4 regions of the Pseudomonas sp. PB3P13 genome follow, and region 4 is predicted to be linked to each of the others. Evidence: predicted binding sites of a transcription regulator. Region 4 holds the regulator's gene; each other region holds the start of a gene.
The links. The regulator sigma-54, encoded in region 4, starts transcription at its own class of promoters, with help from an activator protein. The targets are predictions, from matches to a motif close to ANTGGCATNNANNTTGCTNT.
Positions count from the first base shown of each region.

Region 1: fliD (flagellar filament capping protein FliD) is a predicted target of sigma-54. The motif match lies at 2,932-2,951, and genes of this name have one in related genera.
Region 2: flgB (flagellar basal body rod protein FlgB) is a predicted target of sigma-54. The motif match lies at 1,036-1,055, and genes of this name have one in related genera.
Region 3: flgA (flagellar basal body P-ring formation chaperone FlgA) is a predicted target of sigma-54. The motif match lies at 6,089-6,108, and genes of this name have one in related genera.

Region 1 is NZ_CM142702.1:3,980,874-3,988,591, forward strand. Features, by position in the region: gene ACYZT1_RS18220 (flagellar hook-length control protein FliK) at 1-886, opposite strand, end outside; gene ACYZT1_RS18225 (hypothetical protein) at 890-1,207, opposite strand; gene fliS (flagellar export chaperone FliS) at 1,191-1,574, opposite strand; gene fliD (flagellar filament capping protein FliD) at 1,582-2,907, opposite strand; gene flgN (flagellar export chaperone FlgN) at 3,183-3,617, opposite strand; gene flgM (flagellar biosynthesis anti-sigma factor FlgM) at 3,614-3,898, opposite strand; gene ACYZT1_RS18250 (flagellar FliJ family protein) at 3,984-4,412, opposite strand; gene fliI (flagellar protein export ATPase FliI) at 4,423-5,742, opposite strand; gene fliH (flagellar assembly protein FliH) at 5,746-6,438, opposite strand; gene ACYZT1_RS18265 (FliG C-terminal domain-containing protein) at 6,449-7,504, opposite strand; gene fliF (flagellar basal-body MS-ring/collar protein FliF) at 7,476-7,718, opposite strand, start outside.
Region 2 is NZ_CM142702.1:1,590,495-1,598,212, reverse strand. Features, by position in the region: gene flgD (flagellar hook assembly protein FlgD) at 1-123, opposite strand, end outside; gene flgC (flagellar basal body rod protein FlgC) at 139-582, opposite strand; gene flgB (flagellar basal body rod protein FlgB) at 586-993, opposite strand; gene cheR (protein-glutamate O-methyltransferase CheR) at 1,411-2,238, opposite strand; gene ACYZT1_RS07115 (chemotaxis protein CheV) at 2,286-3,218, opposite strand; gene flgA (flagellar basal body P-ring formation chaperone FlgA) at 3,302-4,057, shown strand; gene flgM (flagellar biosynthesis anti-sigma factor FlgM) at 4,227-4,553, shown strand; gene ACYZT1_RS07100 (flagella synthesis protein FlgN) at 4,602-5,069, shown strand; gene ACYZT1_RS07095 (flagellar brake protein) at 5,162-5,908, shown strand; gene ACYZT1_RS07090 (MFS transporter) at 5,984-7,348, opposite strand; gene ACYZT1_RS07085 (glutamine synthetase family protein) at 7,419-7,718, opposite strand, start outside.
Region 3 is NZ_CM142702.1:4,007,614-4,015,331, reverse strand. Features, by position in the region: gene fabD (ACP S-malonyltransferase) at 1-661, shown strand, start outside; gene fabG (3-oxoacyl-ACP reductase FabG) at 678-1,421, shown strand; gene acpP (acyl carrier protein) at 1,613-1,849, shown strand; gene fabF (beta-ketoacyl-ACP synthase II) at 1,958-3,202, shown strand; gene pabC (aminodeoxychorismate lyase) at 3,202-4,017, shown strand; gene mltG (endolytic transglycosylase MltG) at 4,021-5,199, shown strand; gene flgA (flagellar basal body P-ring formation chaperone FlgA) at 5,247-5,993, opposite strand; gene flgB (flagellar basal body rod protein FlgB) at 6,163-6,519, shown strand; gene flgC (flagellar basal body rod protein FlgC) at 6,525-6,953, shown strand; gene ACYZT1_RS18365 (flagellar hook capping FlgD N-terminal domain-containing protein) at 6,953-7,687, shown strand; gene flgE (flagellar hook protein FlgE) at 7,677-7,718, shown strand, end outside.
Region 4 is NZ_CM142702.1:1,056,331-1,064,048, forward strand. Features, by position in the region: gene ACYZT1_RS04635 (IS4 family transposase) at 1-966, shown strand, start outside; gene ACYZT1_RS04640 (HPr family phosphocarrier protein) at 1,134-1,409, opposite strand; gene rapZ (RNase adapter RapZ) at 1,425-2,282, opposite strand; gene ptsN (PTS IIA-like nitrogen regulatory protein PtsN) at 2,285-2,749, opposite strand; gene hpf (ribosome hibernation-promoting factor, HPF/YfiA family) at 2,762-3,070, opposite strand; gene ACYZT1_RS04660 (RNA polymerase factor sigma-54) at 3,145-4,638, opposite strand; gene lptB (LPS export ABC transporter ATP-binding protein) at 4,822-5,547, opposite strand; gene lptA (lipopolysaccharide transport periplasmic protein LptA) at 5,547-6,095, opposite strand; gene lptC (LPS export ABC transporter periplasmic protein LptC) at 6,082-6,654, opposite strand; gene ACYZT1_RS04680 (KdsC family phosphatase) at 6,662-7,186, opposite strand; gene ACYZT1_RS04685 (KpsF/GutQ family sugar-phosphate isomerase) at 7,186-7,718, opposite strand, start outside.

The DNA of each region.
Region 1 (7,718 bases), 2.4 Mb from region 4:
CCTGGCGCAGGCGGTCGCTGGTGTGTAGCAGCAAGCGAGCAACATCCCCCTGGACGGCCGAAATCTGCACGCTCAAGCGGCCGGGTTCGTGGGTGATGAAAATTTCCAGACTGCCCAGCTCTGGCGGATCCAGGCGAATGGTCGCCTGTTGAAAGCGCTGCTGGACCTGTACCTGTACCGTCTCACGCAGGGCATGCAACATCTGCTCGCCCCAACGCGCCTGCGGTGCCGCTAACTTGAGACCACGTTCCAGCACCGGTGCCTGCGACGCCGTGGCACCCACCAAGGGCGCTGAGAGGGAAGTGACAGGAGGCGCCAGCGGCACGCCCTCACTGGCACTCATGGCGGGGACCTCGTTCGTACTCGGCAGTACCGCCGCAACGGCCTGGGGCGCCAGGCCAACCTGTAGCCACGCACCCAAAAGGCCCGTGGCCTTACGCTGGGGGGGCTGCGCAAGCACCTCTTGCGTTCCCTGCCATGCCTTGTCTGCAGCGACCTTGTGCTCTGACGGGTCGCCCGCTTCTTGCCCGAGGACCATCGCGCCGGCCACCATCGGCATACGCGACAGCAAGCGATCAACCCCTGGCATAGCGTCGGACAAAGCCGGTCGAGCATCGGAGTAGCCCCGAGCCTGCAACTGCACAGCCTGCTGGTTGAGCATCGCGCTCAACCATTGTTGGGGATCCACCCCTGTCTCGTCCGACTCCGGCACGGGTTCATCCGGTGCTGCACAATCGCACCATTGCTGCTGAGGTACAGGCTGCGGTTCTAACGGCAAGAACAACAGGTCGGCGATCCCGTCCGGCGGCTGCGCATCAGTTGGCAGGCCGGGCGGCAACTCGGCGGCCGAGCCAAACCCTGGACTTGAGGAAATCAACGGCACCATGGGCTAGCGCTCCCCCTGCGCACTGTCGACCAGCGAGTAAGCCTGGCGCCCTTCACCAAACTCGGTATGGCGATCAAGAATGGCCTTCAAGCGCATGCACTCATCGGTGCACGAACTGAGGACTTGCCCGTGCAGTTTTTTGAGCGGCGCCAACTCCACCAACGCTTTCTCAGTCAGTGCGCCTGCGTCCCGCAAACGCTGAAGACTTTGGGTAATAAGGGCATTCAGCTCGCCAATGCGCGCCCAGTCTTGCTTGACCTGGGCATCGGCAAGTGGCTGTTGCAGCTGTAAAAGACGACGCAAATCAGCCTCGGGCAGCATGGACGCCCTCCCAACCTTCGCGTATCTGCCCCAACAGGTGCAGGACCTCATCCAGACCAGAGAGTGACAATGAAACACTTACCTCCACCAAGCGATGCACGCAGTAGTCGTAAAGCCGTGACAGCCCTTCCACCATTTCCCCGCCGTTTTCGAAGTCCAGGATGTTGTTGAGTGCATTGATGATATTCATGCACTTCTCCAGCGATTGGCCCTTGAGTTCAAAGCGCTTGGCTTCTATGTGCCCGCGCGTTCGACTGAGTTCGTCCAGCAAGCCGTCGAACAACACAAGGACCAATTCATACGGGGAGGCCGAGCACGCGCGGATTTCCAGATCAACCGCGCGGTAGCTCTCATAGCTTTCATTCATGGGTGCCTCATCCGAACATGCTGAAGGTTTGTTCCATCGACGCCATGACCTGCGCCAGATTGGTGTATTGCTTGAGGTAGCGCTGGTAATGCGCCTGGTACTTGGTTTCCAGGTCTTCGTACTTTTCGTCGACCCGCTGCAACAGGGCGTTGAGGTTGTCTTTTCGCGCCTTCATCGAGCTGGTGCTGCCGCTGGTGTAAGTGGCGAGTTTTTTATCCAGGGTATCGAGCAGGTTGCCTTTGTCGGAGAACAGCTTTTCAAAGGCTTCGGGATTGGCATCGAGCATTTTTTCGAAAGACTTGGTGTCCAGTTTCAACTTGCCATCGGCGCCGGAGACGATGCCGTACTCCATCAACGTCACTCCGCCGAACGGTTCGCGCAGCACCGAGTTGATCATCGCTTTAATCGAGCGGATGCTCGAGTCACCCGCTAACGCCCCGCGCTCACCGTTCTCGCCACCGGAGCCGGTCAGCGTGTCAAACGTGGTGAGGATGTTGTTGATGGCGGTGATGAACTCGTTGAGCTTGTCCTTGGTGGCCGTCTGGTCGCGACTGATATCCACGGTCAGAGGCTTGTCGCCGGCGGCATGGGCCTTGGTGAAGGTCAAACTGACGCCGTCGATCGTGTCCTTGAAAGTGTTCGAACCTTGCTCCAGACGCATGCCACCGGCATCTGCGCCGAGGTAGACCACCGCGTTCTGCGCCTTGGACAGTTCCTTGGCGGAGCCAAGCGCACTTTCCAGCGGACTTCCGGTGGCATCGGTGCTCAATTCGATCCTGGAGTCGGCGCCGGTTTCTTCCGCGGTCAGCACCATGGTCACTTCGCCGCCGCTGCGAACCAGTGTCGCTTTGACGCCCTTGTTATCGGCGTGATTGTTAATCGCGGCGGCGAGTTCTTCCTGGCTCAATTCGCCATCGCCGTTGCCGTCGGCCGCAGCCAGGTCAACGTTGAACTCCACGCCGTTCTGCTTGATGGTCAGGTTACCGCCGTCGGCGGCATCGGTGCCCAAACCACTGAGTGCCACCTGATGACGACTGGCCAGTTGTTCAACAAAAAACTGATAGCTGCCCTCCTTGGCATTGGCGCCTACGGTGGCGCTGGCCATGCCTTCGGAACTGAAAGTGGCGGCGTTGATCACCATGCTTTTGTCAGTACCCTTGAGGCTTTTGACCGCAGCTCCCAATGCCTTGAGTGCAGTATCCAGCGCGGTCACGGCTGCCAGCTGAGCCTTGTACTTGGTCTCATTACGCTGGGCCTGTGCCAGCTCACGCTGTACTTCGTACTCGGCGAGCAGTTTTGCCTGGGACTGAATGTAAGCTGTATCAATTGCCATGTGAGAGATCTCCTTGATTAATAGATAGCAGGACCAATGCCAACCACTAACTAATTGTTTTATAAGTATTTTTTTAAAAAAATGCTGAAACAGACCTTCCGCTTTCAGCGGTCGGGCGGCGTCAGACGGAAGCGCAACTTCCGCCGACAAGGGGTGCGCCGAACCTGTTAATTCAAGGCGACCACGCGCAGTGATTTATTAACCGGGCGACAGCGAGAGATCAGGCAAAGGGAGGAATCAAGCGCAGGCAATGTCAGGTTGCTACTGCCGGTAGATTAGAGGCTGGGGTGGTAGATGCTTTCGGGTTGCTGGTTGAACAGCTGCTGCAAGATATCGCTGTGCATGGCTAACAATTTGCCATTGCGCTCATTAAGTGCGCGGCACCTCATCACCCGCTCCGTCAGGGTGCTCCAGTGCGTTTCCAACAAAGCACTGCGCTCCGGCGCCAGCAACGTGAACAACTGCTCCATCGACCTGGCGTCACCACTCAAACGCACGGCGTGCAATACCTTTGTACGGCGACGCGCGCGCAAGGAGGCGGCATCCACCAGGCTACTGATTTGCTGGTTGGCCAATTCAATTTGCGGGCAATCGCGAGCCATCAACCAGTCGTAAAGGTTGGTCATCAGCCCGGACATCTGCTCATAGCCACTGAGGTCTTCAGCCAGATCCTGTTCAATAACCCGCAGCAATTGCGCTCTTTGAGTCATCGGTCACTGCCGCGGTGATAGGTGAGTATGGCGGCGGCCAGACTGGCGCTGTCAGTGGCCAACTCGCCGTTGACCAGCGCGGCCTTGATCGCGGCCACTCTTTCCAGATCGACTTGGGGCAGTTCGCCGAGGGCAGACTGGATCTGCTGCAGTGCCGGTTTGACCGGCAGCGAACTCGTCACGGCGTCGGCCGGGCCGCTGAGATCGGTCGCTTGCGGGCTCAAGGCCTTGGTTTGGGAGGTATTGGGCAAGCCCATGTGAGGCTGTGGAATGATTTCCATGATGAGGTCCAGAGCGTAGTGATAGTTGACCAAGGCGACCCAACAGGTGACTGCCTTAAATCAAATGTGCGAAGAATATGATTTGTTACGACACCGCCTGATTACGCCACCAGGTCTGACTGGCCAGCCCGTCCTGGATTTTTTGTTCCTGGCGCGACAGTTCGGCCTGCCAGGCCAGTACCTTGCCCTCGATTACATGGGTCAGTACTTTCTCCTGCCGCATCGTCACCAGCAGTTCGTCTTGAATGCGCCGCAGGGTTTGTTCGGCCAGTTTCAACTCCCGTGTCTGCAAATTGGTCATGGCGTGCAGCGTGGCTTTGTACTGCTGCTGATTGTGGCGTTGCAACGGTGTCGTGGTGGCGCTGCTGAACCCGCACAAACGGGCCAGGCCGGCGATATTGTTGCGATAGCGCTGGCAGAGATTCTGTTGGTAGGTAACACGGGCCATGACCTGACGCACCTGAATCCCGCGCAAGTCGGCCAGGCGGCTCAATACTTCGATTCCTTGCTTCATCCGGGCGCCCTCATTTGACGATGCTCTGCAAGGTCGCCACGCACAGGGAGAGTTCAGCAATAGCCCCGACATCCTGGCGCAAAAACCGCTCCAGACTGGGTGCCAGCTTGACTGCACGATCGGTAGCCTGATCCATGCCGGGGGTGTAGCCACCCAACGGGATCAACTCCCTTATCCGCTCATACAGACCGGAATACTCCTTGAACGCCCGCGCAGCACGCTGATGCTTGTGGTCGACCACCTGGCTCATGCAGCGACTGACCGAGGCGGCGACATCAATGGCCGGGTAGTGGCCGACATCGGCCAACTTGCGTGACAACACAATGTGGCCATCGAGAATGGCCCGGGCACAATCGACTATTGGATCCTGCTGGTCATCGCCCTCGGCGAGTACGGTGTACAAGGCGCTGAGACTGCCGGTGGCGCTTTCGCCGTTGCCGGCGCTTTCGACCAACTCCGGTAACATGCCAAACACCGAGGGCGGATAACCCTTGGTCGCCGGCGGCTCACCCAAGGCCAAGGCAATTTCGCGCTGGGCCATGGCGTAGCGGGTCAGGGAGTCCACCAACAGCAATACATCGTTGCCCTGATCACGAAAGTATGCGGCAATGCTGTGGCACAATTCGGCGGCCTTGAGGCGCATCAAGGGTGACTCGCTGGCCGGTGCTACCACCACCACGGCCTTGCGCAAGCCTTCGGGGCCCAGGGAGTGCGTTATAAATTCCTGCACTTCGCGGCCGCGCTCGCCAATCAGTCCGACCACCACCACATCGGCCTTGGTTTGCCGGGTAATCATGCCCAGCAACACACTCTTGCCAACTCCGCTGCCCGCGAACAGCCCCACCCGCTGTCCCTTGCCCAGGGTCAACAATGCGTTGATGGCACGCACTCCAACGTCCAGCGGCTCGCTGACCGGCTGGCGTTTGAGAGGATTGACCTTAGGCAGTTCGACCGACAATGGGTCACGCCCGCTCAACTTGCCCAAGTCGTCCATCGGCTCACCCAGCCCGTTGACCACCCTGCCCAACCATGACTCGTCAATGTGCAGGGCCGCTTCATCGCGGGCGGCAAACACTCGTGACCCAGAACTCAGGCCAACGGGTTTCTTGAACGGCATCAGATAGGTGATCTCGCGATTGAAACCAACGACCTGCGCGTCCAGCAAGCTACCATCCGCCTGCTCGACATAGCAGCGCTGGCCGGTCACCCGCTGACAGCCCAAACTCTCGAGCAGCATGCCGGACATGCGTACCAGGCGCCCACTGACCTTGGCCAGTTGCACGGTCTCCAGCGAACGCAATGCCTCATCCAGCTCGAAGCGTTTGAGCATGACTCACTCCTCCATCAAGTGCAGGTGTTCGGACAACGTTTGCACGCAGGCGTCCAGGCGTTGCTGACATCCAACATCCACCTCGGCCTGGGTGCTGACAATGCGGCACTCTCCCAGCGCCAGCGACTCGTCCGCCACCAGACGCCAGGCCGCAGCCCGGTCGGGAGCCAAATCCTTGATCCGCGCGAACTCCTGCGGGTGCAACAGCACGTGCACGTCTTCGGGTTGCAGCGGCATGCCCGCCAAAGCTTCTTCGACCAACGTTAATAGTTGCGTTGGATTCAGGGTCAGCTCGCAGCGAATCACCTGTTCGGAGACCTTCTTCACCAGCGCCAGCAGTTCCTGGCGCCGCTTGAGCTCAAACTCAGCCATAAAACTGCGCAGCTTGCGATTCACCGACTCCAAGGGTTCGCTGGCTTGATCAAACGATTGGCGGCCTTCAAGCATGCCCTGGACCAGACCTTCACGACGCCCTTCTTCGCGGCCAACGGCAATCCCTTCGCGCTGACCTTGCTCTCGACCCTGGTTAAGGCCTTCCAGGTAGCCTTTTTCGTTGCCTTCCTGGAACCCGTCGGCCACGGCCCGCTGCAATGCGATAGGATCGTCGCTCCACTGCGGCGCTTCACGATCCGGCAACGGCGGAAACCGATAAGGCCGCCAATCAGTGCCCTTCGCATTTACCACTTTGATTGACACACGACAGCCCTCACTCGACGGTTTGCTCACGGAATAACTGCACGGCCAGGCCGCCTTCGGTAGCCATCTCGCGCACCACCCCCATGATTTCCTTGCGCACCTGCTCTACCCGGCTCAACGGTACCGGACCCTGACGGCGGTTCTGCGCTTCCATCTGCTGCATCTGACGCCGAGGCATGGCGCCCTGGATCGCCTTGACCACCGCGGGTTCGGCGCCTTTGAGCGCGACCACCCATTCACTGAGAGGAATGGCCTCAAGCAATGCCTGGAGCACCTCGTCGCTCTGGCGTGAGAGGATGAAAAAGTCATACATCTCATCCTCGATGCGCTCAACCAAGGCGTTGTCGTGAGCGCGCAGAAGTTCAAACATGTGATCGCGGTCGCCCTTGTAGCGGTTCATGATATCGGCGGCCTGCTTGACCCCGCGCACCTGGGAGCCCTGGCTGGAGAGCACCGACAGACTGCGCTCGATCAACAGCTCCAATTCCTTGATCACATCGCCATTGATTTCATTGAGGTTGGCGATCCGGTACAGCAACTCATCCTGACGCCAGCTTGGCATGCTTTCCAGCACCTCACTGGCCATTCCGGGGGGCAAGAAGGCGAGAAATACCGCTTGCATCTGCGCATGTTCCATGGCGATCAGGGTGCCAAACTGTTTGGGATCGACCCATTCGAGCCTGACCATTTTGGCGCGAATTTCCTCGCCGTAGATGCTGTCCAGCAGACCACGGGTGATCTCGTTGCCCAATGCCTTGCCTAACATGCCTGACAAGTAGCTACGCGAAGCCCCCTTGATGCTGCTCTGCTCTTTGTAGTCTTCGAAAAAACGGCTGATGACCTCCGACACCATGGGCTGCTTGACGTTGTTCAAGCGCGCCATTGCCTGACTGATGGTGACAATTTCTTCACGGGAGAAATGCCGCAACACACCAGCCGAAACGCTGTCCCCCATGCTCAACATGAGAATTGACGCCTGCTCGAGGGAGCTCATCGACCGATTCTGCGGCGTGCGTGCCCGCAATTCCTGCATGACGTCAGTTGTGCGAGGGGAAACTGGTTTCATTGCGACCTATCCATTGTTTGAGCACTTCCGATACACGTTCGGGATCGTTTTGAGCAAGCATCTGCAAATGCTCGACTTGCAACTCCAGGCCCGAGCCCGGCGCCGGGAGGCGAATTTCAGAGAGCGGATTGATGGCGCCAAGCGTATGGCCAAATGTGCTGTCCTTGCTCGAGGCCAGAGCTTGGGAGGACGGCTGATTGTCCAGATTCAGCGC
Region 2 (7,718 bases), 530 kb from region 4:
CTTCTTGCCAGTAGCGGTGCCGGTGGCGGTTGCCAGGCTATCGCTGCTGGTGGTGGTCTTGATCGACGAATTGGCCAGGATGTCGTTGAGGCTAACGCCGCTGGTGGAATCGGTAACACTCATCTGAGTCGCCCCTTATCACTGACCGAGGGTCAGGACCTTCTGCATCATGGTTTTGGCGGTGTTCATCATTTCGGCGTTGGTCTGGAACGAACGGCTCGCGGAAATCATGTCAGCCATTTCTTCCACCACGTTGACGTTGGGGTAGTAGACGTAGCCCTTGGCATCGGCCGATGGATGATTCGGCTCGTAGCGTGCGTCCAGATTGCTCTGGTCTTCGACCACGCCCAGCACCTGCACGCCCTGCCCCGCAGCGTCCTGGTTCTGAAACAGCGAATCGCTGCCGCCGGCCTGACCGCCCTGGAACATGGTGGCGAATACCGGATGGCGCGCGCGGTAGGTCTGGTCGATGCTCGACGAGACGGTCTCGGCGTTGGCGATGTTACTGGCGACGGTGTTCAGGCGAGTGGTCTGGGCACTCATGCCGCTACCGGCAATGTTGAAAACGCTGGCGAGGGACATGAATTACTCTCCACGAAGGGCGGAAACCAGCCCTTTGAATTTGCTGTTGAGCAGGGTAAAGCTGGCCTGGAAGTTGACCGCGTTTTCCGCATAGTTCGACTGCTCGATTTGAGCGTCCACGGTGTTCTGGTCGATGGATGGCTGCATCGGCGTGCGATACATCAGCGACTCGTCGCCGTTGCCCAGACCTTCGGCTTCGATATGACGGCTATTGGTCATGTTCAAGGCGAAGGAGCCGGTTTTGGTCTTCTCGCTTTGTGCGGCAAGCACTTTGGAGAAGTCCAGATCCCGAGCCTTGTAGTTCGGGGTGTCGGCGTTGGCGATGTTGTTGGCCAGGACTTCGGCACGCTGGGCGCGGAAGCCCAGGGCCTGTTCGTGGATACCGAGCGCTTTATCGAAGCTGATGCTCATGTCGGGAAACCTTCGGGTGACCTGAATTTTCGTAACAGGGACATAGCAAGCCGCGTGCCAATCTGCAAAAGCCCGGAAACCGGGGCTTTGCGGGCAGCGGCGAAGCGGCAATGCCAGAAAAGCGGCAACGGATGTCCTTCGAATGCCGCTTTTCTGCCGCTTATCACCCTCCAAAGAACACCTCCTACCCTTTGTAGGAGTAAGCCCTGTGGCGAGGGGGCTTGCCCCCGTTGGGTCGCAAAGCGGCCCCGAAATTTCAAAGTTAAATGGCATTTACGACTGCTTCGCAGCCGAACGGGGGCACGCCCCCTCGCCACAGGGCTCACTCCCACAGGTTAAGTGGTGTGTTCGAAAGAACGGCAGGCATAAAAAAACGGGAGCCCTCTGAGGACTCCCGTTTTTCGTACCGATGACCTATCACTTCGCCTGGTAAATAATCCCCGGGCTGCACTGGACCATCTGGTAGTGATCTGGCAAACCATTCAGCGCTTCGGATGCGCCAAGGAACAGATAACCACCGCGCTTCAACGTACCGTGGATTCGCAACAGAATGTCCTTCTTCACCTCGGCGGAGAAGTAGATCAACACGTTGCGGCAGAATACGATGTCGAACTTGCCGAGGCTCGCGTAGCTGTCCAGCAGGTTAAACGAGCGGAACTCGACGCGGCTCTTGATCGGCGCCTTGATCGCCCAGCGCCCCGCCCCTTTCGGATCGAAGTAACGCTGCAGACGCTCGGGCGACAAACCGCGGCCGAGCGCCAGGCTGTCGTACTCGCCGGTCTTGCAGTTGGTCAGCATCGTGCCGGACAAATCCGTGGCAACGATCTGCGCACCCGCCTTCAACTGGCCCATGTTGACCCGTTCGAACTCATCGATCGACATCGACAGCGAATACGGCTCCTGCCCCGACGAGCACGCCGCCGACCAAATTCGCAGACGCTGGCCGGGAGCGGCCTTGATCGCTTCCGGCAGCACCTTGTTCTTCAACACTTCGAATGGATAGGTGTCCCGAAACCACAGGGTTTCGTTGGTCGTCATGGCATCCACCACCATCTCGCGCAAACCGCTGCGCGGCTGGGTCTGGATGCGTTGAACCAATTCACCCAACGACTTGATGCCTTGCTGCTCCATCAATTTGTTGAGACGGCTCGAGACCAGATACTGCTTGTTTTCACCGAGCAGAATGCCACAGGCTTTTTCCAGGAAGACCCGGAACTGTTCGAAATCCAAATTACCCGTAGACAAAGATACCGCCTCTCAAAATCGTGTTGACCACCAGGAACAGAAGGTCCCTAGCTGTTATCTGCTGCTTTGATCCGGTTGACTACCCGGGATGCCAGGTCATCAGGACGGAATTTGGCCAGAAAGTCATCGGCACCGACTTTCTTGACCATCGCCTGATTGAATACGCCCGACAACGAAGTGTGCAGGATGATGTGCAGCTTTTGCATGCGTGGGTCGCTGCGGATTTCAGCCGTGAGGGTGTACCCGTCCATCTCCGGCATCTCGATGTCGGAAATCATCATCAGGAACTCTTCTTCCGGCTTCTTGCCCTCGTCGACCAGTTTGCGCAGGTAGTCCAGCGCTTGCCGACCGTCGTTCAACGCCACCACTTCGACGCCGACTGTTTGCAGACAACGCGTGACCTGCTTTCGTGCCACCGATGAGTCATCGACCGTCAATACCCGCAGCGACAACGCCTTGTGCTGGGTTTCAACATCCACCACGCCCACCGAAATCGCTTCCGGTGTTGGCGCGACTTCAGCCAGCACCTTCTCGACGTCGATGATTTCGACCAACTGATTGTCGACCCGGGTCACAGCCGTCAGGTAGTGATCGCGTCCGGTGCCCTTGGGCGGCGGATGGATCTCTTCCCAGTTCATGTTGACGATACGTTCCACCGACCGCACCAGGAAACCCTGCGTCTTGGTGTTGTATTCCGTGATGATCACGAACGGATTGCTTTGATCTTTCAGCGCGCCCGCACCGGTCGCCATCGCCAGATCAAGGATCGGAATGGTCGCCCCCCGAATACTGGCCACACCGCACACGACAGGACTGGACTTGGGCATCAGGGTCAGCTTGGGGCATTGCAGCACCTCACGAACCTTGAACACGTTGATCCCGTACAGCTGCTGCCCGTCCAGACGAAACAACAACAGCTCCAGGCGATTCTGCCCTACCAGTTGCGTGCGCTGGTTTACCGAATCCATTACACCAGCCATGCCCAGACTCCTACACCAACGCTCTAAGTGTGTTGCGACGCACATTCATCACTAAACGGCACGGCGCTTGCTTTTTAACCCGTATGAACCCAGAACCGACATTTTCCCGACGCTCAACGTTGCGCAGACTGCTCTGTGCGATGTCGGCCGTTTGCCTGTTCAACGCTGGCAGCCCTGCCCTTGCTGACCCGGTCACCTTGCCTGATATGCTTATCGGCGTGACCCAAGGCTTTCTTGAATTCACCGTAGAGGACTATCTGGCAACCAGTCAAACGCAGGGCCGCTACGAGATCCAGGTCAACCAGCTCGATCCAAGGCTGCGCATGCCCATGTGCGACAAGGAATTGACAGCGTCTTTGGAAAGTCCGGCCAAGCCGCTGGGACGGGTAACTGTCAAGGTTCGCTGCGAAGGCTCGTCACCCTGGACGGTGTTCGTACCTGCTCAAGTCCGGCTGTTTCGCGACATTGTGACGACCACTCGTCCGTTAAGGCGCGCCGACATCGTCCAGCCTGAAGATGTAGGTCTGCGGGAGCGGGATATCAGCCTGATCAGCCAAGGCTATCTGACCACGCTGGACCAGGCGATCGGACAGAGATTGACCCGACCAATGGTCGCCGATCAGGTGATTACGCTGGTGCACCTGGAGCAGGCGGAAGTCATTCGCAAGGGTGATCAGGTGGTTATTACTGCCCGCAGCGGCACACTGAGCGTGCGCATGCCCGGCGAGGCAATGGCCAACGGTGGCATGAGCGAGCAGATTCGCGTAAAAAACCTCAACTCGAAGCGAGTCATCAAGGCGCAAGTCACCGCGCCTGGCCAAGTGGAAGTGTCCATGTAGGATTCTCTGCCGGTGAAAAGTGGCGTTGCCCGAGGCTGTTCCCTAAACTGTGCCTATGCAGAGAAATGCAGGCGCGTGCGGGCTCATTTCTTGAAAAATGAGCCTAAAGTTTTCAAAGGGAGAGCCGAAAACATGGCAAGCGTCCAAATACTCAGAGGTTTTTCCAATCATGGTCATTGATTTCAGCCGTTTAAACAGCTCCTCGTCACTTGCGGGCACCACACGTACCAGCGCCACCAAGGACGTTGCCGAAGCCGGCAAATCCGCGCCGCTGACTACCCCGGCCGAACAGGCCAGTGCCACCAAGAGCGGGGAATCGGTACACCTCAGCAATGAGGCTCAACAGTTGCAGAAGGTCACTGACAAGCTGCGCGATCAGCCCGCCGTAGACAAAGCCCGCGTGGCCGAGTTGAAAGCCGCGATTGCTGATGGCAGCTATAAAGTCGACAGCAACCGTGTAGCCAGCAAACTGCTCAACTTCGAAGCCCAGCGCTAGGCCATCGCCTGCGCCAGGCTTTTGGACGCTTAAAACCCAAGGCCAGCCATGCACGACACTAATTTACTGCAACTGATCACCGACGACTTTGCTACAGCGCAACACTTGCTGGAATTGCTGCAAACCGAATCTCTCGCTTTGCACGGTCGCGACATGCCGCTGCTCGAAGAGATTCTGGCGCAGAAGCAGGCATTGATCATTCTGCTTGAACAGCATGGCCGCAAGCGCAGTGAAATCCTCGCCAGCCTGAACCTGCCGACCAACCGCAGTGGTCTGGAGCAACTCGCCAGTCAGTCGAGCATCGGCGATCAGCTCTTGGCGCAAAGCGACGTGCTGACCGATCTTCTGGCTCAATGTCAGGCCGCAAACGGCAACAATGGCCAGTCGATTCTGGTCCAGCAGGCGGCGACCGCCAATCAGCTGAAAATCCTTACCGGCGGTGAACCGCCAGCACTTTATGATGCCCGCGGATCAACCGCCAAGCTGGCGAAGCCTCGGCCGCTCAGTCAGGCTTGACCCTGTTACTGACCTCGCCCTACCAAGACGCGCAACATGCTGGCAATATACTGGCCAGCCGTAGTCATATTTTGTCTGGAGATTGATGAACCGTGTCCAATGCCCTCAATGCGGAAGATGCGCCGCAGCCGCCCAAGGTACTTAGCACACCGTTGGAAATCTCCGGCAACCTGCGCCAGCTGCAAGACAGTCATGATCCACTGATCATCACGTTTCTTGAGCGCACTCAGCGTTTCCAAAGCTACCTGGTCGATGTTGACCGGGACAGCGCCACCATCGCATTCGACGAAATGATCCCGCGTGATGGCGAACGCTTTCTGCTGGCCGGCGAACCGTTCAAGGTCGAAGGTTTTCACGACGGTGTGCGCATCGCCTGGGACAGTAACGGTCCATTGACCCTCGATGAGTCGGGCGACAGCCGCTGCTACCGTGGGCCCCTGCCGGACGAAGTGGTTTACCACCAACGTCGCAATGCGTTTCGCGCAGCATTGAAACTCGCGCAATTGGTGAGCGTCGATCTGGACGGTGAAAAGCTCAGGAAACCGATCAGCGGCAAGCTGCTGGACATTTCCGCTACCGGTTGCAAATTGCGCTTCGAAGGCGACATTACTGGCAGCCTGCAACTTGGCCAGGTGTATGACCGCTTCGCCGTCGATTTGCCGTTTGGCAAGATGACTGCTCCGGTCGAATTGCGTTACCTGCACTTCGAAGAAAAAATCTCCACCACCTTCGCCGGCGTCCGTTTTCATAACATGAGCGGCCTGGTGCAGCGTCAGGTCGAGCGTTTCGTCTACCAGTTGCAGCGTGAAGCACGGCGCTTCGACAAAGACGATTTCTGATACGCCGCCCCATGAAAAACGGGCAGTCCCTTGCGGTGACTGCCCGTTTTCTCATGTCCGCTTTTTGGGTGATCGTTAAGGCCTGGCCTCGGTAAAACTCTGCTCGCGGCCCGCCTCCGGGTCGTCGGGCTGCGTTTGCGTCTGCGGTGAAGGTTCCGCCTCTGATTCCGGCTCGACCGTGTTGTGCATTTGCTCGTGAACCACTTGCTCATCCACTCGCGGATCAAGGCACGCCACCAGCGGCGAACTTGACATGCTGTCCGGCATGGCGACGTGATGCAGCGGCGCATCTTCGACCTGATGCAGGTTGGTGACCGCTTTCGGGCGGATCCGCCAAACCAGTACCAGCGCGAAAAAACTGAAGAAGGCATAAAGCATCTGACTGCCCAATACTTTCATCAGCACACCCGCCACCAGCGGACCGATGCTGGCGCCAACGCCATAAGTCACCAGCAGCATGGCCGTCAGCGAAACCCGGCGATCCGCCTCGACATGGTCATTGGAGAACGCCACAGCCAGTGGATACAGGCAAAACTTGACCAATGAACAAATGAAACCAGTGATGAACAACACCTGCAGCGGCACTTCTTTCATGATCGCCAGCGGCAAGGCCGCGACGGCCAGCACCACGGCGAAGCAGCGGATCAACAGGGCCCGATCATAACGGTCGGACAGCCAGCCCAACGGCCACTGCACCAGCAGCCCGGCAAAAATACAGCTACCCATGAACAGCCCGACCTGTTCCGTCGTCAGCCCTTGTTGCGAGGCATACAGCGGCGCAAGACCGTAAAACGAGCCGATGATCAACCCCGCGCCCATCACCGTGCTCAATGACTGCGGCACGCGTTTGATGAAGAACCGCGGTTCCATGGGCGCCGGGTGCAGCGCTGCCGGGTGAATGCGTTGGGTCAGCGTCACCGGCACCAGGCACAGAGCAAAGCACAGCGCGACCAGCATCAGCAGTTCCGGACCGAGCCCAGGGTGCATGACCAGAATCAGCTGACCCAGCACTAGCCCCAGATAGGAAGCAATCATGTACCCGCTGAACACCGCCCCGCGTTGCGACGCTTCAGCCTGTTCGTTCAACCAGCTTTCGATGACCATGTACTGGCACATCATGCCGAGGCCGACGATGACCCGCAGAAAAATCCAGGCTGGCAGCCAATCCACCAGGCCATGGCCCAGTACTGCCGCGCCCACGATCCCGGCACAGGCCGAGTACGCTCGAATATGCCCGACACGGGCGATCAGCCGGTGGCCGATCTTGCCGCCCAGCACCAGGCCAAAATAATTGGCCGCCATCAACGCACCGACCCACAGGCTGTCGACATTGTCGGCGGCCAGGCGCAAGGCCAGGTACGTGCTGAGCAAACCAGAGCCGATCAGCATCATCAGCGAAGAAAAATAAAGCGCTCGAAAAGGTTTCCAGATTTGGCGCATCGGCGTTCCGAGCGGCTCCTTGCAGTAAGAATCGGGCTATCCCGGAAGATAGCCCGAAGACGACGGATCGTCAGGCCTGGGCTGCTAAAACGCGGCGCTCCCAGGGAGTAATTTCATCGAAGAAGCTGGTCAACTCCATGGACTTCGAAGCGACGTAGCCTTCGATGAACTCCTTGCCGAACAGTTCCTTCGCCAATTGGCTACGCTTCAGACGTTCCAGAGCCGCGTGCAAGGTACACGGCAAGGAAAGATTGTCCGGTACCTCGAATTCCCCTTGAATCGCCTCGCCAGGTTCCAGTTTGTGCTCGATACCGTGTAAACCGGCCGCCAGGCTCGCCGCGATTGCCAGGTACGGATTGGCGTCGGCGCC
Region 3 (7,718 bases), 2.4 Mb from region 4:
TCTGGGCGAATACAGCGCACTGGTCGCCGCTGGCAGCCTGAGTCTGGGTGATGCCGTGAAGTTGGTGGAGCGTCGCGGTCAGCTGATGCAGGAAGCGGTTCCGGCCGGGCAGGGCGGCATGGCTGCCATCCTTGGTCTGGAAGACGCTGACGTGTTGGCCGCCTGTGCCGAAGCGGCGCAAGGCGACGTGGTCAGCGCCGTCAACTTCAATTCGCCTGGTCAGGTGGTGATCGCCGGCGCCAAGGCCGCCGTCGAGCGCGCCATTGAAGGCTGCAAGGCACGTGGGGCCAAGCGTGCCATGCCGTTGCCGGTCAGCGTGCCTTCGCACTGCGAATTGATGCGTCCGGCAGCTGAGCGTTTCGCTGAGTCGATCGCTGCGATCAATTGGCAGGCCCCGCAGATTCCGGTGGTGCAAAACGTCAGCGCCGACGTACCGGCCGATCTCGAAACCCTCAAACGCGACTTGCTGGAGCAGCTCTACAAGCCGGTGCGCTGGGTCGAATCGGTCCAGGCACTGGCTGCCAAGGGCGCGACCCAACTGGTCGAATGCGGCCCGGGCAAAGTGCTCGCCGGGCTGAACAAGCGCTGCGCCGAAGGCGTGTCGACTTCCAACCTCAATACCCCAGACGCTTTCGCTGCCACTCGTGCAGCGCTGGCCTGAATCAGGAGAAACTTGCATGAGTCTGCAAGGTAAAGTTGCATTGGTCACCGGCGCCAGCCGCGGCATCGGTCAGGCCATCGCCCTTGAACTTGGTCGTCAGGGCGCCATCGTTGTCGGCACCGCGACCTCCGCTTCGGGCGCCGCAGCCATCGCAGCGACCCTGAAGGAAAACGGTATCCAAGGCACTGGCCTGGCACTCAATGTCACCAGCGATGAATCAGTCGCTGCTGTGTTGTCGAGCATTCAGGAGCAGTTCGGTGCACCGGCGATCCTGGTCAACAATGCCGGTATCACCCGCGATAATCTGATGATGCGCATGAAAGACGACGAGTGGCATGACGTTGTCGATACCAACCTGAACAGTCTGTTCCGCCTCTCCAAGGGTGTTTTGCGGGGCATGACCAAAGCCCGTTGGGGACGAATTATCAGTATTGGTTCGGTTGTGGGTGCCATGGGCAACGCAGGCCAAGTAAACTACGCTGCCGCCAAGGCCGGCCTGGAAGGTTTCAGTCGTGCCCTGGCGCGTGAAGTCGGTTCGCGTTCGATTACGGTAAACTCGGTGGCCCCTGGGTTCATCGACACCGATATGACCCGCGAACTGCCCGAGGCGCAGCGTGAAGCCTTGCAGACGCAGATTCCGCTGGGCCGTCTGGGGCAAGCCAAAGAGATCGCGTCTGTGGTCGCTTTTCTTGCATCCGACGGTGCGGCTTACGTTACTGGGGCTACAATCCCGGTGAACGGCGGGATGTACATGAGTTAAATGTGACGGATCGTTTCAAAAAAATGTCATACGAGCTGTCTAAAATCCGTTATAAAGCTGCAATCTATTTATAGGCAGAGGGCATCAGGGTTTGAGGAGTGAAGCTTTCAGTTGAAAAACCGAAAAGGCTTTCTATACACTTACCCACTGGCCAGCTGCCTGAATTTGTCCATTAGGAGTGAAAACAAGGTATGAGCACCATCGAAGAGCGCGTCAAGAAAATCGTTGCCGAGCAACTGGGCGTTAAAGAAGAAGAAGTGATCAACAATGCTTCCTTCGTTGAAGACCTGGGTGCCGACTCCCTTGACACCGTTGAGCTGGTGATGGCTCTGGAAGAGGAATTCGAGACCGAAATCCCTGACGAAGAAGCTGAGAAGATCACTACTGTACAAGCTGCAATCGATTACGTTACTGCCCACCAGGCTTAATTGCCTGTAATCGTTGCTAGCTGTCATGGAAAAACCGCACTGCCATCATGGCGTGCGGTTTTTTCTTTAGGCCCGATGCAAAGTCGTCATTTGAAAAAGGAGAGTGCTGTGTCGCGTAGACGCGTCGTAGTCACCGGTATGGGTATGTTGTCGCCACTGGGCACGGATGTGCCGAGCAGTTGGCAGGGCATTCTGGCTGGCCGTAGTGGCATTGGTCTGATCGAACACACCGACCTTTCTGCCTATTCCACCCGTTTTGGCGGCTCGGTAAAGGGCTTCAATGTCGAGGAATACCTGTCGGTCAAGGAGGCACGCAAGCTCGACCTGTTCATTCAATACGGTCTGGCAGCAGGTTTTCAGGCTGTGCGCAACGCAGGTCTTGAAGTCACCGACGCGAACCGTGAGCGCATTGGCGTGGCCATGGGTTCGGGTATCGGTGGCCTGACCAATATCGAAGAAACCAGCCGCACCCTGCATGATTCCGGCCCACGACGGATCTCTCCGTTTTTCGTGCCAGGCTCGATCATCAATATGATTTCCGGTTTCCTGTCCATCCACTTGGGGGCACAGGGACCCAACTACGCCATCGCTACCGCGTGTACCACGGGTACACACTGCATTGGCATGGCGGCGCGCAACATCATGTACGACGAAGCCGACGTGATGATTGCCGGTGGCGCCGAAATGGCTGCCTGTGGTCTGGGCATGGGCGGCTTCGGTGCCTCCCGTGCATTGTCGACCCGCAACGACGAGCCGACCCGCGCCAGCCGTCCATGGGACAAGGGCCGTGACGGTTTTGTGTTGTCCGACGGTGCTGGTGCTCTTGTCCTTGAGGAGCTCGAGCACGCCAGAGCGCGCGGTGCGACTATCTACGCAGAACTGATCGGCTTCGGGACCAGTGGCGATGCGTTCCACATGACGTCGCCGCCGGCGGACGGTGCAGGCGCTGCACGCTGCATCACCAATGCCCTGCGCGATGCCAAAATCAACAGTGATCAGGTTCAGTACATCAACGCCCACGGTACATCGACACCGGCCGGCGACCTCGCTGAAGCCTGCGCGATCAAGTCGGTGTTCGGCGATCATGCCTACAAACTGGCCGTCAGCTCGACCAAGTCCATGACCGGCCATCTGTTGGGGGCGGCGGGGGCGGTTGAAGCCATTTTCAGTGTGCTGGCGATCAACAGCCAGGTGGCACCGCCCACCATAAACCTCGATGAGCCGGACGAAGGCTGTGATCTCGATTTCGTGCCGCACACGGCGCGCAATATGGACATCGATGTGGTGCTCTCCAACTCCTTCGGTTTTGGTGGGACCAACGGCTCGCTGGTGTTCCGCCGGTTCGCTGGCTGATGGACTGCTGGGTCGACGGTCAGCCGGCTGATGCGCTGTCGCTGAAGGATCGCGGCCTGGCTTACGGGGATGGTCTGTTCGAGACCATTGCTGTGCGCAATGGCAAAGCGGTGCTGCTGGAGCGGCATCTCGAGCGTCTGCATGAAGGTTGCCGGCGTTTGGCGCTCAATCTCGATCACGCCGCAATGGCCACTGAGCTGGTGACCTACGCCCGAACCCTGAGCGATGGCGTGCTCAAGCTGATTGTCACTCGCGGTGATGGCCTTCGGGGTTATGCGCCGGATCCCTCGGCACAGGCCCGTCGCATCTTGCAAGGCAATTCGCCTGCCGCCTATCCCGCGGCGAACGCCGAGCAGGGCGTGCGTCTTTTTCCATGCGCGACGCGCCTCAGCAGGCAACCACTGCTTGCGGGGCTCAAACATCTGAATCGTCTCGAACAAGTCATCGCCCGCGCCGAATGGCAAGATGCCGAGCATGCCGAAGGGCTGATGCTCGATCTGGCCGGGCGAGTGATCGAAGGGGTGTTCAGCAATGTGTTCCTGGTCCGCGATGGCGTCCTGATCACTGCCGACCTCAAGCGCTGCGGTGTTGCCGGCGTGATGCGTGCGGAATTATTGTTTCAAGCCAAGTCATCGGGAATCCCGACGCAAATCACCGATATCTCCTTGGAACACCTGCAATGGGCCGATGAGGTGTTCGTCTGCAACAGCGTTTATGGCATTTGGCCGGTGCGCGCCTTTGCAGCACTGAGCTGGCCGGTTGGGCCGGTCACCCGTAAACTCCAAACCATTGCCCGTACGCTATTGGATGCTTGATACGTGAGACGTAAATTCTTGCTGCTGCTGGAAACCGGATTGGTTCTGGCAGGGTTGTTGTTGGGGGCTTCAGCCTGGAAAATTCATTCAGCGCTGGAACAGCCGCTGAATGTCGCCCAGGAAGAACTGCTGGAAGTGCCAAAAGGCACGACCCCGAACCGCACACTGATCCGACTTGAAGCCGACGGCGTCATCAAGGATTCGTTTTGGCTGCGTGTGTATTGGCGCTTCAATCTGGCCCAACAACCCTTGCACAGTGGCGAATACCGCATGCTGCCCGGCATGACCGTCGAAGGTCTGATCGATTTGTGGAAGCGCGGGGAAATGGTTCAGTACAGCCTGACCCTGGTGGAAGGCTGGAATTTCCATCAGGTCCGCGCTGCCCTGGCCAAAGAGGCAAAACTCGAACAGACCCTGAATGGCTTGAGCGATAGCCAGGTCATGGAGAAGCTCGGTCATAACGGAATTTTCCCGGAAGGTCGTTTCTTCCCTGATACCTACCGTTTCGTGCGGGGCATGACGGACGTCGAGCTGCTTAAAAAAGCCTATGATCGCCTCGATGAGGTGCTTGCCAAAGAGTGGGCGCAGCGCTCTGCCGATGTGCCGTACACCGAGCCTTACCAGGCGCTGATCATGGCTTCGCTGGTCGAAAAGGAAACCGGTGTGCCCCAGGAGCGTGGGCAGATCGCCGGCGTGTTTGTGCGTCGTATGGAGATGGGCATGCTGTTGCAGACCGATCCCACCGTGATCTATGGCCTGGGTGATCGCTACAATGGCAAGCTGACCCGCGCGCACCTCAAGGAAGCGACGCCCTACAACACTTATGTGATTTCCGGTCTGCCGCCGACGCCGATTGCGATGGTCGGCCGCGAAGCGATCCACGCGGCGCTGAATCCGGTGGCAGGCAACAGCCTGTATTTTGTCGCCCGCGGTGACGGCAGCCATGTGTTCTCCAACGACCTGGACGCCCATAACAACGCGGTGCGCGAGTACCAGCTCAAACGCCGCGCCGACTATCGCTCCAGCCCGGCCCCGCAACCGGCCGGAGCAGAGCCGGCGGCGGATGACGAAGAATCGATGCCGGCGGCTTCGCCAAATCCCGATCCCGAGGCCTTGCCGCAAGTGCCTGCGCCTGCCGCCGAGCCTGACTCAACGGTCGAGCCGAATACCCCCATGCAGTAAGGCGCGCAATAAAGGTAGGGAGATGACGTCCAGTGCAATGCGGGCGTTCAGGGTTTGTCCATCTCAGTGGACGCCCGCTCCCCTTCGAGCGTACTGGTAACCTCCCTGGCCCCCGTCACCCTGGCCTCGATAATCTTCCCGCTCCCCGGATTCTTCACCCTTACCACGGCGCCCAAACGCCCATCTTCCATGGCAAGCCCCTGGATGGCTGCCTGTATCTCGCCCTGGCGGGCGGTGACCTTGACTTTGTCACCGCGACGTACCAGCCAGGGGGAGACGAGCATGTCGGTGCTGAGCACTTGCTGCGCACGGATGCGGCGTTTGGCACTGAGACCTGTGACGTCTTCAATTGATGCGATCACTCCCCGGCGTTGCTTGCCAAGGTTGACCTCCTGCTGCTCCAGCATCGCCGAAGTGATGGCCTGCCCGCGCTCCAGTACCTGGGTTGTGACCACTGCCTGGACGAAGACGTTGGTCTGAGTAGTAACGACCAGCTTCCAGCCTTGCGAACCGGGGCACTGCACGGTGAGGCGCTGTCGGGTCAGGGCTGGAGGCTTGTCGTTTTCATCGTGCACTTGCAGGGGCAGGGTGCAAGGCTGGCCAGGAACCTCGTTGGGCAGGACCACACCTTTTTTGCTCCAGCGCATGCCGCGCCAGCCTTCGCGCTCGGCCTGTCGCGCAAGGCGTTGGCTCAGGTGTCGCTGGACCGCTTGGTCGATTTGGGCGGCCAGTGTCTCGCTTGCCATGGCAGGGGATGACGTCAGCGACAACACAAGCGCGAGTGCGGAAACCACGCTTCCTCCTAAGGCTGTCCATCGCGCTGAAAGCGGAAGCAAGCGCGTGCTGTTGTTCTTTTCAATGCTCATAAAAACCTTATAAATCAGCCAGTTGAGCAAATTTTTTGTCTGGGCACAGATCCTGCACTCACTGCATCGAGCTGAACTTGATCAATGGTGTCTGGCAATGAGTATACGGATAGAAGACGCGATGGGTGTGCACATGCGTGCTCTCGGGTTGCACATGCAGCGCAGTGAAATTCTGGCGGCAAACCTCGCCAATGAGGATACGCCGGGCTTCCAGGCACGCGACCTGGATTTCGCCAGTGAAATGCGGCGCCACGATGCGGTGCCGCGCTTCGGAGACAGCACCCACGCGCAATTGCAATACCGAGTGCCATCCCAGCCATCCCAGGACGGCAATACGGTTGAGCTGAGTGTGGAGCAGGCTGCCTTCTCCAAGAGCACCTCGGATTTCCAGACCAGCCTGACGTTTCTCAACATGAAATTCCGTGGCCTCAAGCAGGCAATAGAAGGACGCTGACGACTATGGCTTTTGATGCGATTTACCAGATTGCCGGCTCTGCGATGAACGCGCAGACCGTGCGCCTGAATACCGTGGCAAGCAACCTGGCCAACGCCGATTCGGCTTCCGCTAACGCCAAGGATGTCTACCAGGCGCGTAAGCCAGTGTTTGCTGCCATCTATGAAAACAACCAGTTGACCCGCGGTGTCGGCATGGGCGGCGCGCATGTGCAGGTGCTGGATGTGGTGACCGCCGGACGCGAGGCAAAAAAACGCTATGAGCCCGACCACCCACTGGCCGACCGCAGCGGTCATGTGTTCTACCCGGATATAAACGAGATCGAGGAAATGACCGACATGATGTCGGCCACCCGTAGTTTTGAAACCGGGGTTGAAGTCCTGAATCGAATCAAGAGCATGCAGCAAGGTTTGCTCAAGCTGGGAGAAGCCTGATGAGTGCGGTGCAAAACGATACTTACGGCAACCGGCAGGCTCGCGACCCGGTTATGCCCAGATCTGATGCCAGCGAGATGCAAAACACCTTCATTCAATTGTTGGTGGCGCAGATTCGTAACCAGGACCCGACCAAGCCCGTGGACAGCAGCGAGTTTCTCAGCCAGTTCGCCTCAATGTCCCAAGTGCAGAGTCTGGAGAAAATGTCACTGTTGACCCAGAACAACATGGTCTTGCTGGAAAACCTGCAATACCTCAGCGCTGCAAGCCTGGTGGGGCAGACGGTCAAAGTGCGCGCTGACGAACTGGACCTGAGTGATCAGCCAGTTCAGGCCGAAGTCAACCTTGAGCACAGTGCCAATGAGTTGGTGGCGATCCTCACCGATGCCAACGGCGTGAAGACGGAGATCCCGCTACCCGCCAGCGAGCCGGGGCGCGTGGAGTTCGAAATCGATCCGGTGGCCCTGGGTCTCAAGCCGGGCAAATACGACATTGAAGTCAAATCCGCCAGCGACGAGAGCCTGGAGGTGGAAGTCAAGGGCAAGGTCAACAGCGTCCGCCTGGGGGCTGATGGTCCGGTGCTCGATGTGGCCGGGGTCGGGTCTGTTCCGTTCTATGAAATTACCGAGTTCAGCGAGGCGTCATTGTTCGCCAACCTGATGATGCCGCCTCGGGGCAATGACGCTCCACGCTCCCTCAATCAATTTGCACAAGGACAACGCCATGAGTTTTAACATTGCCCTGACAGGCTTGAATGCGGTCACC
Region 4 (7,718 bases):
CAGCCAGCTTCGGCTGGCTTTTTAGGGTTACGCAGCTTTGCGGTAGACGGCGTGGTGTGGTCTACCCCCGACACACCGGAAAACCGCCAAGCCTTCGGTGGCGGGCGGACTCACTCGGGAGACGGAGCCTGGCCACAAGTGCGCGGTGTTTGCCTGATGGATACCTATAGTCACTTGATTCGGGACGCCTGTTTTGGCGAGTTTTCGGTCGGCGAACTTCGCCATGCCAAAGGTCTTGAGAAATCGGTAAGCGATCACTCGGTGACGATTTTTGACCGTGCCTACTACTCGGCAGCGCTCTTGCTTGACTGGCAGCAAAGCGGAACCGAACGGCACTGGCTCATGCGGGCACGCAAACCGCTTAAATACGAGGTGATCAAAGAGTTGGGCGCCGGTGATTGGCTTGTGCGACTGACTGTTTCCAGAGATGCACTCAAGCAACGTCCCGACCTTCCTAGCCATTGGCAGGCACGACTGATTGAGTACTCGATAGACGACAAACCCCGCCGCTATCTCACCTCGTTGATCGATGCCGAACGTTACCCTGCCCATCAGGTGGCAGGGCACTACAACGAACGCTGGGAAATCGAATTGGGTTACCGCGAGATCAAGCAAAACCTGCTCAAAGGAGAGCAATTGCGCAGTAAACAGCCTGATCTGGTGCGCCAAGAACTGTGGGGAGCTCTGCTGGCCTACAACCTGATCCGCCAGGAGATGCGCTTGATGGCTGAAGAAATAAAGGTGGTACCACAACGTTTGAGCTTTCTCTGGTTGGCTCAAGCGGTCAGCAACGCGCTGCGTTTCTGCCCGCTTGAAACGCCAGGTACGATCCCTAAACGACTGGCAGAGCTGAGAGTCCAGGCTCAACACTTCATGCTACCTGCCAGACGACAGCGAAGTTACCCAAGGGTGGTCAAGCCTAGACCAGTCAAATATCCCAAAAAGAAGGCTGGAGGGCTTAACTGACTGGCATTAGGGCAAGCCCCCTCGCCACAGGCAAGCCCTATCACAGGCAGACCCTATCACAGGCAGACCCTATCACAGGCAAGCCCCATCACAGGCAAGCGCCATCACAAGCGAGCCCCTATCCAGAGGCATGCCCCCGCGCCATAAAAGCGCAGAAGGCAGCGGTGTTATTCGCCTTCGTCAAAGTAATTATTAATGAGATTCACCAAGGCTTGCAGCGCTTCATCTGCTTGCTCACCCTCTGTACTCAGATGGATTTTGGTGCCCTTGCCGGCCGCCAGCATCATCATGGCCATGATGCTTTTGCCGTCAACCGTGGCTTGCGGCGTGCGACCTACCCTGATCGTGCAATCCTTGAACTGACCGGCAACCCCGACGAATTTGGCAGACGCGCGAGCATGCAGGCCCAGCTTGTTGATGATTTCGATTTCCAGAGCAGGCATCGCGATGTGAATCCTTTAGCTGAGGTCGCGGTGGCGAACCTGGACGTTCTTCAAGGTTTTTTGCAGGACCTGACCCAGGCGTTCGGTCAGGTAGACAGAGCGGTGGTGACCGCCGGTGCAGCCAATTGCGATGGTGACGTAGGCGCGATTACTGGCGGCAAAGCGCGGTAACCATTTGAGCAGATACGTGGAGATGTCCTGGAACATCTCCTCGACATCCGGCTGTGCTGCCAGATAATCGGCAACCGGTTTTTCCAGCCCCGAATGCTCGCGCAGTTCCGGCTTCCAGTAGGGGTTGGGCAGGCAACGCACATCGAACACCAGATCGGCGTCGACGGGCATGCCCCGCTTGAATCCAAAGGACTCCACCAGAAACGCAGTGCCGGGCTCCGGCTGATTCAACAGGCGCAGCTTGATGGTATCGCGCAGCTGATACAGGTTGAGGTTGGTGGTGTTGACCTTCAGATCGGCAAGATCGGCAATCGGCCCAAGCAGTTGGGTTTCATCGCTGATCGCTTCGGCCAGCGAGCGATCGGCACTGCTCAGTGGATGGCGCCGACGGGTTTCCGAGAAGCGCTTGAGCAGCGTCTCTTCGTCGGCATCCAGGTACAGAACATCACACTGGATGTGACGGCTGCGGACTTCTTCGAGCAGTTCCGGAAATCGTGACAAATGACTCGGCAGATTTCGCGCGTCGATGGATACCGCCACCAACGGTTGCGCCAGTTCAGTGTGAATCAGTGCGCGTTCAGCCAACTCCGGCAGCAAACCGGCGGGCAGGTTATCAATGCAGTAATAGCCACTGTCCTCCAGAACAGCGAGCGCAGTACTTTTACCTGACCCGGAGCGGCCGCTGACAATGATCATGCGCATGATTAGTGCCCGTTTTGCTCGTCCAGGACAACCTGATACAAGGCTTCATTACTCGGAGCGCTGCGCAGTTTTTCCCGCACTTCCTTGCGATCGAGCATGCTGGCGATCTGGCGCAACAGTTCCAGATGCGCATCGGTGGCGGCCTGCGGGACCAGCAGAACAAACAGCAGGTCGACCGGAGCGCCATCGATGGCGTCGAAATCAATTGGGGCGTCGAGGTGCATCAGTGCGCTGACAGGCGACGTGCAACCTTTCAAGCGGCAGTGAGGAATGGCGATGCCGTTTCCAAAACCGGTCGAGCCGAGTTTTTCACGGGCAATCAGAGCCTCGAAGACATCTTGCATTTCCAGATCCGGGACTTCTTTATGGATAAGGTTGGCAATTTGCTCGAGGGCTTTCTTTTTGCTGCCGCCCGGCACGTTCACGAGGGAACGGCCGGGGGTCAGGATGCTTTCAAGTCGGATCATGGGTAGGGAGTGTTAACGACCGGTTGCGCCCTGGAGGAGGCTCTGGGTCTTTTCCTTATGCTTTTTGAGTTGTTTATCGAGCTTGTCGGTCAAGGCGTCGATCGCCGCGTACATATCGGTATGTTCCGCGTTGGCGACCACTTCATTGCCGGGAATATGCAGCGTGGCTTCGATTTTCTGCTTGAGCTTTTCGACCGTCATCGTGACCTGCACGTTGGTGATCTTGTCGAAATGCCTCTCTAATCGTTCGAGTTTTTCGCCGATGTAGGTGCGAAGAGGTTCGGTCACTTCCAGTTGGTGTCCACTGATGTTGACTTGCATACAGCTTCTCCTTCGTTGCCAGTGCATAAAGCGGCAGGCTGGGTTGCCTGCCACTGGAACGCTGTAACGTGACTCTACATCAACCGCTTGCGTTCGCTCGAAGGCGCGATCCCGAGGGATTCACGGTACTTGGCGACGGTGCGGCGAGCCACCTGAATGCCTTGTGCCTCCAGTAAACCAGCGATCTTGCTGTCACTCAACGGCTTTTTCTGATTTTCCGCTGCAACCAGTTTTTTGATGATCGCGCGGATCGCCGTGGACGAGCATTCGCCGCCTTCAGAGGTGCTGACGTGACTGGAGAAAAAGTATTTCAGTTCATAGATACCGCGAGGGGTATGCATGAACTTCTGCGTGGTAACCCGGGAAATCGTCGATTCGTGCATGCCCACCGCTTCGGCGATGTCATGTAGCACCAACGGCTTCATGGCTTCGTCGCCGTACTCCAGAAAACCGCGCTGATGCTCGACGATCTGGGTAGCGACTTTCATCAGCGTTTCGTTGCGGCTTTGCAGGCTCTTGATGAACCAGCGAGCCTCCTGCAGCTGATTGCGCATGAAAGTGTTATCGGCGCTGGTGTCAGCGCGACGCACGAAACCGGCGTATTGGGCGTTGACTCGCAGCCGTGGCACCGACTCCTGATTAAGCTCCACCAGCCAGCGCTCGTTGTCCTTGCGCACGATCACGTCAGGCACGACGTATTCGGCTTCGCTGGATTCGATTTGCGAGCCTGGGCGCGGGTTGAGGCTCTGCACCAGTTCGATGACCTGGCGCAGTTCGTCTTCCTTGAGCTTCATGCGGCGCATCAGCTGGCTGTAATCGCGGCTGCCGAGCATGTCGATGTAATCGCAGACCAGGCGCTTGGCTTCGCTCAACCAAGGCGTCTTGGGCGGCAGCTGGCGCAGTTGCAGCAACAGGCATTCGCTCAGGTTGCGAGCGCCGATGCCGGCCGGTTCGAATTGCTGGATGCGGTGCAGGACGGCTTCAATTTCATCGAGTTCGACGTCCAGTTCGGGATCGAAGGCTTCGAGGATTTCATCGAGTGTTTCGTCGAGGTAGCCCTGATTATTGATGCAGTCGATCAAAGTCACGGCGATCAGGCGATCGGTGTCGGACATCGGCGCCAGGTTCAGCTGCCACAGCAAATGGCTCTGCAAGCTCTCGCCGGCTGAGGTGCGGGTGGTGAAGTCCCACTCGTCGTCGTCACTGCTCGGCAGGCTGCTGGCGCTGGTCTGGTAGACGTCTTCCCACGCGGTGTCGACCGGCAACTCATTAGGAATGCGCTCGTTCCAGTCACCTTCCTCCAGGTTGTCCACCGTCGGGGCCGTTTCCTGATAGGAGGGTTCCGAAACATCGGCGTTTGGAGGTTGTTCGGCCTTGTCGGCCAACGGGTCAGCGTTATCGAAGTCGTCGCCTTCTTCCTGGCGTTCGAGCATCGGATTGGACTCCAGGGCCTCCTGGATTTCCTGCTGCAGGTCCAGGGTCGACAATTGGAGCAGGCGGATGGCCTGTTGCAGCTGCGGTGTCATCGTCAGCTGCTGGCCCATTCTCAAGACTAGCGATGGTTTCATGGCAGGGGCTTAACACCTTATTCGCCGGCGCACATGCGCCATCCACTACAGGGCGCCGAAGCGCCAAACTTAAGCAAATTATATGCCTGAAACTGAAGTGTTTGCCTAGAGCGCGGTAACAATAAAACACACTGAGGTGTTCATCGCGTCAGGCGCTCGGCCGACTAGCCAGACACTCAGCGCTTACAGACGGAACTCGTGGCCCAGATAAACTTCCTTGACCAGATCGTTGGCCAGGATGGTGGCGGAGTCACCTTCGGCGATCAGTTGACCGTCGTTGACGATGTAGGCCGTTTCGCAGATATCCAGGGTTTCACGAACGTTGTGGTCGGTGATCAGCACGCCAATGCCTTTGGCTTTGAGGTGGTGAATGATCTGCTTGATGTCGCCGACCGAAATCGGGTCCACGCCGGCGAAGGGTTCGTCGAGGAGGATGAATTTCGGGTTGGTGGCCAGGGCGCGGGCAATTTCCACGCGGCGGCGTTCACCACCGGACAGGCTCATGCCGAGGTTGTCGCGAATGTGGCTGATGTGGAATTCCTGCAGCAGGCTTTCCAGTTCCTTGCGGCGTGCGGTCTTGTCGAGTTCCTTGCGGGTCTCGAGGATCGCCATGATGTTGTCTGCAACCGACAGTTTGCGGAAGATTGACGCTTCCTGCGGAAGATAGCCGATACCAGCCTTCGCACGACCGTGCATGGGCTGGTGGCTGACGTCCAGGTCGTCGATCAGTACTCGGCCTTGATCGGCCTGTACCAGGCCCACGATCATGTAGAAGCAGGTGGTTTTGCCGGCGCCGTTGGGGCCAAGCAAGCCGACGATCTGACCGCTGTCGATGGACAGGCTGACGTCACGCACGACCTGGCGGCTCTTGTAGCTCTTGGCCAGATGCTGGGCTTTCAGAGTTGCCATTACTGGGCCTTCTGCTCGTCGGTTTTCTTCTTCGGCTGGATCACCATGTCGATGCGCGGACGCGACTCGGTGACCTTGCTGCCCGTAGCGCGACCGGCGCTGGCAAGCTTCTTGTTGGTGTCATAGACGATCTTTTCGCCCTGGGTGATGTTGCCATCCTTGTCGATGACCTTGGCGCGATCGATCAGCACGACGCGGTCTTGCGAGGCGTGATACTGGATAGTCACCCCGTAGCCCTGAACCGGCTTGGTGTCGCCGGCCGTTTGCAGTTGCTCGAAGTAGGCGAGGTTGCCCACCGAAGTCACCACGTCAATATCGCCGGCCTGGGTGCGGGTCATGGTCACAGTGTTTCCGGTGACCTTCATCGAGCCCTGAGTGATGATCACGTCACCCTTATAAGTGGCAATACCGTTCTTGTCGTCCAGTTGGGCATCGTCCGCCTGGATGCGGATAGGCTGCTGTTGATCGTCCGGCAGAGCCCAGGCGCTCACGCTTCCCAGTGCTGCGCTCAGACCGAGCAAAATAGGGAGAGTTTTAACGAGCCTCATACTGTCCTCTTACGTTCGATAGCAGGTGTATCCTGCTTTCTTTCAAATACGCTTTCATTCCGTTACCAGTCGAGACACCACCAGCGCCGTCGATTCTAACGGGTTGAGCGGTCTCCGCATATTGCCGCTGCGGGAACACGGTCATGCGGGTGGAGGTAATCAGGGTCTTGCGGTCTTTCTCATCGAAGCGGGTGATCCGCACCGAATCGATCAGCTCGACCTGAGTGCCGTCCGGGTTGACCTCGCCACGCTCGCTCTGCACATGCCACGGAAACTGGGTGCCGCGATACAGGTACAGGTCCGGATTGGTCAACAGCGTTACTTCGGTCGCTTTCAGGTGTTCGACCTTGTCGGAGGTCATTTCGTATTGCAGCTTGCCATCCGGCAGGTACTGAACGCTGTGGGCGTTGATCGCGTAATAGTCGATCTCGGTTTCGTCGACTTTGGCCACTGGCTTGTCGAGGAAGCGTTCCGGGCTGATGTTCCAGTAGCCCACCGCGGCAAAAATGGCCGCGATGCATCCGAACATCAGGGTGTTGCGAAATTTCTTGCTCAGCATAGTTGGCTCACAGGTACGCGGCGTTGGCCGCATCGAGGCGGCCCTGGGCGCGCAGGATCAATTCGCAGAATTCGCGAGCGGCACCTTCGCCACCACGGGCCTGGGTGATGCCGTGGGCATGTTCGCGGACAAAGCTGGCCGCGCTGGCCACCGCCATGCCGAGGCCGACGCGGCGGATCACCGGCAGGTCCGGCAGGTCGTCCCCGAGATACGCGACCTGTTCATAGCTCAGGTTGAGCTGGGCGAGAAGCTCGTCGAGCACCACCAGTTTGTCTTCCCGACCCTGATACAGGTGGGGAATGCCGAGATTCTTCGCGCGCCGCTCAACCACCGGGGTCTTGCGCCCACTGATGATAGCGGTCTGTACGCCGGCTGCCATCAACATCTTGATGCCTTGACCGTCGAGTGTGTTGAAAGTCTTGAATTCGCTACCGTCTTCGAGGAAGTACAGGCGACCGTCGGTCAGTACGCCATCGACGTCGAAAACAGCCAGTTTGATCTGTTTGCCGCGTTGCAGCAGGTCCGCGCTCATTACATTACTCCCGCACGCAACAGGTCGTGCATGTTCAAGGCGCCGACCGGGCGGTCGTCGCCGTCAACCACGACCAGCGCATTGATTTTATGGTCTTCCATGATTTTCAAAGCCTCGGCGGCGAGCATTTCGGCGCGGGCGGTCTTGCCGTGGGCGGTCATGACCTGATCGATGGTGGCGCTATGGATGTCAATGCTGCGATCCAGGGTGCGGCGCAAATCGCCGTCCGTGAAAATCCCGGCGAGCGTGCCGTCGGCTTCCAGGATCACTGTCATGCCCAGGCCTTTGCGGGTCATTTCCATCAGCGCGTCCTTGAGCAGGGTGCCGCGCTGGACTTGCGGCAGTTCCTGTCCGGCGTGCATGACGTTTTCCACTTTCAGCAGCAGGCGACGGCCAAGCGCGCCGCCTGGGTGCGAGAAGGCGAAGTCTTCAGCAGTGAAACCGCGGGCTTCCAGCAGCGCCACCGCGAGGGCGTCGCCCATCACCAGCGCAGCAGTCGTCGAAGACGTAGGCGCCAGGTTCAGCGGGCAGG